DNA from 2 places in the Pseudomonas sp. GW822-FHT03F04 genome. Region 2 is predicted to be linked to the other one. Evidence: predicted binding sites of a transcription regulator. Region 2 holds the regulator's gene; the other holds the start of a gene.
The links. The regulator sigma-54, encoded in region 2, starts transcription at its own class of promoters, with help from an activator protein. The targets are predictions, from matches to a motif close to ANTGGCATNNANNTTGCTNT.
Positions count from the first base shown of each region.

Region 1: a site for sigma-54 is predicted at 2,863-2,882, ahead of AC1RMX_RS20735 (CmpA/NrtA family ABC transporter substrate-binding protein). Genes of this name have one in related genera too.

Region 1 covers NZ_JBXANF010000008.1:328,904-333,316, reverse strand. Annotated here, with positions in the region: gene AC1RMX_RS20745 (nitrate/nitrite transporter) at 1-720, opposite strand, end outside; gene AC1RMX_RS20740 (ANTAR domain-containing response regulator) at 941-1,516, opposite strand; gene AC1RMX_RS20735 (CmpA/NrtA family ABC transporter substrate-binding protein) at 1,532-2,743, opposite strand; gene AC1RMX_RS20730 (quinone-dependent dihydroorotate dehydrogenase) at 2,972-3,991, shown strand; gene rmf (ribosome modulation factor) at 4,131-4,346, opposite strand.
Region 2 covers NZ_JBXANF010000007.1:225,218-229,630, reverse strand. Annotated here, with positions in the region: gene lptA (lipopolysaccharide transport periplasmic protein LptA) at 1-471, shown strand, start outside; gene lptB (LPS export ABC transporter ATP-binding protein) at 471-1,196, shown strand; gene AC1RMX_RS18270 (RNA polymerase factor sigma-54) at 1,383-2,876, shown strand; gene hpf (ribosome hibernation-promoting factor, HPF/YfiA family) at 2,950-3,258, shown strand; gene ptsN (PTS IIA-like nitrogen regulatory protein PtsN) at 3,270-3,734, shown strand; gene rapZ (RNase adapter RapZ) at 3,737-4,413, shown strand, end outside.

The DNA.
Region 1 (4,413 bases), on a different contig from region 2:
GTATTGATCGTTGAAGTAGCCGGGCAGGGCGCTGGCCAGGCCGATGAAGCCGCCGAAGGTGACGCTGTAGAAAAACATGAACCACCAACTGTCGCGGTCGCCCAAGGCCTTGAAATAGTCGGCCATGGACTTGGCTTTTGGTCGCTCCGGCGCGTTTTTCGCCAGCCACGCAAACAGCACCAGCGTCAGGATCAGCGGAATCAGGGCGAAACCGAACACGTTGCTCCAGCCGAACGACGCGGCCAGTACCGGGGCGATCAACGCAGCGAACACGGTGCCGGAGTTACCGGCGCCGGCGATGCCCATCGCCTTGCCCTGATGCTGCGGCGGATACCACTGCGAGGCCAGCGGCAGCGCCACGGCGAACGAAGCGCCGGCCATGCCGAGGAACAGGCCAAGCAGCAGGGCCTGTTCGTAACTGTGAATGCCGAGTTTCCAGGCGCCGAACAGCGCGCAGATCACGATCACTTGACCGATCAGACCGGCGGTTTTCGGCGACAGGCGATCGGCAAGCATGCCCATCGCAAAGCGCAGTACCGCACCAGCGAGAATCGGCGTGGCCACCACGAGGCCGCGTTGTTGGGTGGTCAGGTGCAGGTCGGCGGCGATCTGCACCGCCAGTGGGCCGAGCAGGTACCAGACCATGAAGCTCAGGTCGAAATACAGGAAGGCCGCGAACAGGGTCGGGGTGTGGCCGGATTTCCAGAAGCTTTTATTCATCGCGCACCTCAGCGGTAGAGAATCTCGAGAAGGAGTCAGAACCAGCACAGTGGAGCGCCGCCACGGCCGCACCACCGGCCCCGGTCAATGGGGCCAAAACGCAAAAACGCCGCTACCCGGATCGCCGAAAGGGGCGAGGAAGGTGAGCGACGTCTTTGTCGTGGGTGGGGCAACCGCCGTTGGTTACCTGTAGGGATTGCTTAGCGAGATCTGTGCCAGCTCAGCCGAGCAGCTCGCTCATGGCGATGATCTGCTCCGCGACCTGGATCAGTTTCTGCTGGCGGCTCATGGCCTGGCGGCGCATCAGGGTGTAGGCCTCTTCTTCATTGCAGTCCTTCATTTTCATCAACAGACCCTTGGCCAGTTCGATGCGTTTGCGCTCGGCCAGTTGCTGGTCGCGAGCCTGAAGCTGGGCGCGCAAGGCCTGATCGCTTTCGAAGCGGGCCATGGCCACGTCGAGTATCGGCTGCAGGCGTTGTGCGTGAATGCCTTCGACGATGTAGGCACTGACCCCGGACTTGATCGCCTGACGCATCACACCGGGGTCATGCTCGTCGGTGAACATCACGATCGGCCGTGGCTGGTCGCGACTGACCAGCACCACTTGCTCCATCACATCGCGGCTCGGTGACTCGGTATCGATCAGGATCACGTCCGGGCGCACCGTTTCGACGCGTGCGGGCAGGTCGATGGTCAGGCCGGACTCGTCGATCACCTCGAAACCAGCCTCGGTCAGCGCAGCTTTCAGGCGCCCGACTTTTTTCGCGGTGTCGTTGATCAGCAGAATGCGCAACATGTTCGCGGTCTCCTGTCAGCGACGGGCGAGAAGAGGGGCGTTGTTGCTCAACGCATGCAGCTTGAAACTCTGCGCGTAAGCGGCCGGGTCGCTGCCGTCCCAGACCTTGCCGTCGATCAACTGGCTGCTGCGCATGTCCTCGGTGCCGACCGGCACATCGACAGCGCTGGCCGCGTCGCGGTACAGCGCCAGTTGCTGCACCTGACGGGCGACAGCGAGGTAGTCCGGGTCGTCGCGCAGCAACCCCCAGCGGCGGAACTGGGTCATGAACCACATGCCGTCCGACAGGTACGGCAGGTTCACCGCGCCATCGCCGTGAAAGCGCAGGGCGTGCGGGTCCTGCCAGCGATTGCCCAGACCGTCGTCGTAATCGCCGAGAAAACGCGGTTCGATGCAGGAAACCGGGGCGTCCAGATACTCGGCGGCGCTGAGCAGCTGCGCGGTGCTGCGGCGGTTTTCCGGGCTCTCTTCGATGAAACGGCTGGCTTCGAGGATCGCCATCACCAGTGCGCGGGCGGTGTTGGGGTATTGCTCGACGAAGGCGCGGGTGCAGCCGAGGACTTTTTCCGGGTGGTCGGGCCAGATGGTCTGGCTGGTCACCAGTGTGAAGCCGAGATTCTGCTGCACCGCGCTGGCCGCCCAAGGCTCGCCCACGCAGAAACCGTCGATGCGACCGGCTTGCAGGTGCGCGACCATTTGCGGCGGCGGTACGACCACGCTGTCGACATCCTGCAACGGATGGATGCCCTGACTGGCGAGCCAGTAATAAAGCCACATGGCGTGGGTGCCGGTGGGGAAGGTCTGGGCAAAGGTCAGCCTTGCGCGGGTTTGGTGCACGTGGCGGTCCAGCGCCTCAGGACCGGTCACGCCCAGGCTCTGCAAACCGTGGGACAGGTTGAGGCTCTGGCCGTTCTGGTTCAGACCCATCAGCACCGCCATGTCGGTCGGCGCAACGCCGCCGATGCCCAAGTGCACCGCGTAGATCAGACCGTACAGACTGTGGGCGGCATCGAGCTCGCCGCTGACCAGATTGTCGCGCAGGTTGGCCCAGGAACTCTGGCGCTTGAGGTTCAGGGTCAGGCCGTAAGGCTGCGCAAAGCCCTGCGTAGCGGCGACCACCACCGAAGCGCAGTCGCTCAGGGCCATGAAGCCGAGGTTGATCGCGCTTTTTTCCGGGGCATCGCTGCCGTTGACCCAGGCCAGTGGCCCGACGGAGGTTTGAGTCATGAAAAGCCATCCTCAAAAAAAACGTCGTCACGGACTTTGTCGAGGCAAAACCCGGTGACGACGCCATTGTCCTTGCCTGCCTGCCTGCCGTCATTGGCCTGCGGGCTGATGCAGGGGAAGGTGCAAGGCATATGCCAGTGCAGGGGATTTGCGTGTGCGCCTCGCGCGGCGGGGTGATGCCCGGCTATAATCGCCGCCTCTTTTCGCCGCCTCGAGTCATAGCCGCCCATGTACACCCTGGCCCGTCAGCTGTTGTTCAAACTTTCCCCGGAAACCTCCCACGATCTGTCGCTGGATCTGATCGGCGCGGGCGGGCGTTTGGGCCTCAACGGCTTGCTGTGCAAGGCGCCGGCGTCGCTGCCGGTGAACGTCATGGGCCTGGACTTCCCGAACCCTGTGGGTCTCGCGGCCGGTCTGGACAAGAACGGCGCGGCCATCGACGGCTTCGCGCAGCTGGGTTTCGGTTTTGTCGAAATTGGCACCGTGACTCCGCGCCCACAGCCGGGCAACCCGAAACCACGGATTTTCCGCCTGCCGGAAGCCGAGGCGATCATCAACCGCATGGGTTTCAACAACCTCGGTGTGGATAACCTGCTGGCGCGGGTCGCGGCGGCCAAATACAAAGGCGTGCTGGGGATCAATATCGGCAAGAACTTCGACACCCCGGTCGAGCGTGCGGTCGATGACTACCTGATCTGCCTGGACAAGGTTTACGCCCACGCCAGCTACATCACGGTCAACGTCAGTTCGCCGAACACCCCGGGCCTGCGCAGCCTGCAATTCGGCGATTCGCTCAAGCAATTGCTGGCGGACCTGGCCACGCGCCGCGCCGAACTGGCCCTGCGCCACGGTAAACATGTACCGCTGGCGATCAAGATCGCGCCGGACATGACCGACGAAGAAACCGCACAAGTCGCGCAAGCACTGATCGAAACCGGGATGGACGCGGTGATCGCCACCAACACCACCCTCAGCCGCGTGGGCGTCGAAGGCATGGAACACGGTGACGAGGCGGGCGGTCTGTCCGGCGCGCCGGTTCGCGAGAAGAGCACCCACACGGTCAAAGTGCTGGCGTCCGAGCTGGGTGGCAAACTGCCGATCATCGCGGCGGGCGGTATCACCGAAGGCAAGCATGCGGCCGAGAAGATCGCTGCCGGCGCGAGCCTGGTGCAGATCTACTCCGGCTTCATCTATAAGGGCCCGGCGCTGATCCGCGAATCCGTGGACGCCATCGCCGCCAAGCGCTGATTGGCAGATATAAAAAGGCAGGCATAAAAAAGGGCTCCTCGAAGGAGCCCCTGGGCCGTAGCCCGCCGTCCGGGAAGGACGTGCATGGTGATCAGGGTGTTGCGAAATCAGATTGTCGTGTCGGAATAAGTGCCCTGTGTCAGCCGACGGCGTGAAGTTCGTTGAGTCTGTGGATTCCCGCAGTGCCGGTCATACCGTCCCAGTTGTCGCCGCGTCCTTCTCGCCAGCCGTTGATCCAGGCTTGACGTACCGACGGTAGAGTAAATGGGCAAAGCTCACGGGATTTGCCACCAACGCCATATTGATATCCGCGCAAAAATGCTCTTTCCAACGGATCACGCTTAAGTCTTCTCATAGGGTGTTTCCCTCACTTGTTGACTGTTTTTGTCGCGTCGACCTCAATTGAGGTCTGGCAGAAAAAC
Region 2 (4,413 bases):
CCGAACGATCAAGAGCAGCCAATCCGCATTCAGGCCGACGATGCCCAGCTGGACGACAAGAATGGCGTTGCCACCTATAAAGGTGACGTGATCATCACTCAGGGTTCGATGATCGTCAAAGGCAACACCGTGACCATCACCCGCACCCCGACCGGCGATATCGACGTCGTGACCTCGGTGGGCAACCTTGCCTACTTCGAGCAGTTGCAGACGGCTGGCGACACCAAGCCTGTACAGGGCTGGGGCGTGACCATCCAGTACCACGCCGCGCAAAACCGCGTTGTGCTGATCGACAAGGCGAAAGTCGTCGACAAGGACAACAACACCACTCAGGGCGAGAAAATCGTCTATGACACGGTGAAAAAGCTGGCCAGCGCGGGTCGTGCCACCGGCAACAAGGTCACCGAAGCGCGTCCGCGCATTGACATGGTGATCCAGCCGAAGAAGAAAACCGACGAGAAATCCCAGTAATGGCAACTCTGAAAGCTCAGCACCTGGCCAAGGCCTATAAAAGCCGCCAGGTCGTGCGCGATGTCAGCCTGTCGATCGACAGCGGTCAGATCGTCGGACTGCTCGGCCCCAACGGCGCCGGCAAGACCACCTGCTTCTACATGATCGTCGGCCTGGTGCAGGCCGATCAGGGTCGCGTGCTGATCGACGACCTGGATGTCAGCCACCAGCCGATGCACGGTCGCGCCAAGGCCGGTATCGGCTATCTGCCACAGGAAGCGTCGATCTTTCGCAAACTGTCGGTGGCCGACAACATCATGGCCATCCTCGAGACCCGTCAGGAGCTCGACAAGGCCGGTCGTCGCAAGGAGCTGGAAAGCCTGCTGCAGGAATTCCACATCAGCCACATCCGCGACAACCTCGGCATGAGCCTGTCCGGTGGTGAGCGTCGCCGGGTGGAAATCGCCCGTGCACTGGCCACTGCGCCGAAATTCATCCTGCTCGATGAACCGTTCGCCGGTGTCGACCCGATCTCCGTGGGCGACATCAAGCAGATCATTCACCACCTCAAGGCCAAGGGCATCGGTGTACTGATCACCGACCACAACGTCCGCGAGACGCTGGATATCTGCGAAACGGCCTACATCGTCAATGACGGCCAACTGATCGCCGAAGGCGACTCCGCGACCATCCTCGCCAACGATCTGGTGAAGGAAGTGTATCTGGGTCACGAGTTCCGCCTGTAAGCGCGACAGCATTCGACCAGCCGTCCGGGTGCTGTAACGTTGAAGCGCACTTTTATACGCTTTTATTGTTACAGCGCTCTAGGCAAACACGACAGTTTCAGGCATATAATTTGCTTAAGTTTGGCGCTTCGGCGCCCTGTAGTGGATGGCGCATAGCGCCGGCGAATAAGGTGTTAAGCCCCTGCCATGAAACCATCGCTAGTCTTGAGAATGGGCCAGCAGCTGACGATGACACCGCAGCTGCAACAGGCCATCCGCCTGCTCCAATTGTCGACCCTGGATCTGCAACAGGAAATCCAGGAGGCTCTGGAATCCAATCCGATGCTCGAACGCCAGGAAGACGGCGACGACTTCGACAACTCCGATCCCATGGCCGACAACGCCGAACAGAAGCCCAACACCGAGATCCAGGAACCCTCCTATCAGGAGACCGCACCGACGGTCGACAATCTAGAGGATGGCGAATGGAACGAGCGAATCCCCAACGAACTCCCCGTCGACACCGCCTGGGAAGACGTCTACCAGACCAGCGCCAGCAGCCTGCCGAGCAGCGATGACGACGAGTGGGACTTCACCACCCGTACCTCCGCCGGCGAGAGCCTGCAAAGCCACCTGCTGTGGCAGTTGAACCTGGCGCCGATGTCTGACACCGATCGCCTGATCGCCGTCACCCTGATCGACTGCATCAACAATCAGGGCTACCTCGACGAAACCCTCGAAGAAATTCTCGACGCCTTCGATCCGGAGCTCGACATCGAGCTGGACGAGATCGAAGCCGTCCTGCACCGCATCCAGCAATTCGAACCTGCCGGCATTGGCGCACGCAACCTGGGCGAATGCCTGCTGCTGCAATTGCGCCAGCTGTCGGCCAAGACCCCTTGGCTGGCGGAAGCCAAGCGTCTGGTCACCGATTACATCGACCTGCTCGGCAGCCGCGACTACAGCCAGCTGATGCGCCGCATGAAGCTCAAGGAAGATGAACTGCGCCAGGTCATCGAACTGGTGCAGAGCCTCAACCCGCGCCCCGGTTCGCAGATCGAGTCCACCGAAGCCGAGTACGTGGTGCCTGACGTCATCGTACGCAAGGACAACGAGCGCTGGCTGGTCGAACTGAACCAGGAATCGGTGCCGCGCCTGCGGGTCAACGCCCAGTACGCCGGTTTCGTGCGCCGCGCCGACACCAGCGCCGACAACACCTTCATGCGCAATCAGTTGCAGGAAGCCCGCTGGTTCATCAAGAGCCTGCAGAGCCGCAACGAAACCCTGATGAAAGTGGCCACCCAGATCGTCGAGCATCAGCGCGGCTTTCTTGAATACGGCGACGAAGCCATGAAGCCTCTCGTGCTGCATGACATCGCCGAAGCGGTGGGCATGCACGAGTCGACGATTTCCCGGGTGACCACGCAAAAATTCATGCATACCCCCCGGGGCATTTATGAACTGAAATACTTTTTCTCCAGCCACGTCAGCACCTCCGAAGGCGGCGAATGCTCGTCCACGGCGATCCGCGCGATCATCAAGAAACTGGTTGCCGCGGAAAATCAGAAAAAGCCGTTGAGTGACAGCAAGATCGCTGGTTTACTGGAGGCACAAGGCATTCAGGTGGCTCGCCGCACCGTCGCCAAGTACCGCGAATCCCTCGGGATCGCGCCTTCGAGCGAACGCAAGCGGTTGATGTAAGCCACGTTACAGCGTTCCAGTGGCAGGCTCTTCGGCCTGCCGCTTTATGCACTGGCAACGAAGGAGAAGCTGTATGCAAGTCAACATCAGTGGACACCAACTGGAAGTTACCCAACCTCTCCGTGAGTACGTTGAGCAAAAGCTCAAGAGGCTTGAGGGGCATTTCGACAAGATCACCAACGTGCAAGTCACGATGTGCGTCGAGAAGCTGAAGCAGAAAATCGAAGCCACGCTGCATATTCCCGGTAACGAGGTCGTCGCAAACGCGGAACATACCGATATGTACGCAGCGATCGACGCGCTGACCGACAAGCTTGATAAACAACTCAAAAAGCATAAGGAAAAGACCCAGAGCCTGCTTCAGGGCGCTACCGGTCGATAACCCCCACCCCCATGATCCGACTTGAAAGCATCCTGACCCCCGGCCGTTCCCTCGTGAACGTGCCGGGCGGCAGCAAAAAGAAAGCCCTCGAACAAATTGCCAACCTGATCGCCCGGGAAGTACCGGATCTGGAGATGCAAGATGTCTTCGAGGCACTGATTGCCCGTGAAAAACTCGGCTCGACCGGTTTTGGCAACGGCATCGCCATTCCCCATTGCCGCCTCAAGGGTTGCGAATCCCCCATCAGCGCCTTGATGCACCTTGAAGCACCCATCGATTTCGACGCCATCGATGGTGCACCGGTCGACCTGCTGTTCGTGCTGCTGGTCCCGGAAGCCGCCACCGATGCGCACCTGGAACTGCTGCGCCAGATCGCCAGCATGCTCGACCGCAAGGACGTACGCGAAAAATTGCGTCGCGCCACCACCAACGAAGCCTTGTATCAGGTTGTCCTGGACGAGCAAAACGGGCACTAAACATGCGCTTGATCATCGTCAGTGGCCGCTCCGGCTCGGGCAAAAGTACCGCTCTGGATGTCCTCGAGGACAACGGCTACTACTGCATCGACAATTTGCCTGCCGGCCTGCTCCCGGAACTGGCGGAGCGCGCACTGATTCATACGGAACTGTCTCAGCCACTGGTCGCGGTATCGATCGATGCGCGCAATCTGCCCAGTCATCTCTCGCGCTTTCCGGAGTTGCTTGAAGAGGTCCGCAGCCGGCACATCCAGTGCGACGTCCTGTATCTGGACGCCGATGAAGAAACCCTGCTCAAGCGCTTTTCGGAAACCCGTCGTCGCCACCCGCTGAGCAGCGCCAATCGTTCGCTGGCGGAAGCCATCAACGATGAAACGGCCCTGCTGGGCCCGATCGCCGATCTGGCCGACCTGAAGGTCAACACCACCAATCTGAACCTGTACCAGTTGCGCGACACCATCAAGCTGCGGCTGCTGAACCAGCCGGAGCCGGGCACGGCGTTTCTGGTGGAGTCGTTCGGTTTCAAACGCGGCATGCCGGTGGATGCGGATCTGGTGTTCGATGTACGCTGCCTGCCCAACCCGTACTGGAAACCGGAATTACGCGCGCAATCGGGGCTCGATGAGCCGGTGGCCGAATACCTGGCGGCACAGCCGGAAGTCGAAGAGATGTTCCAGGA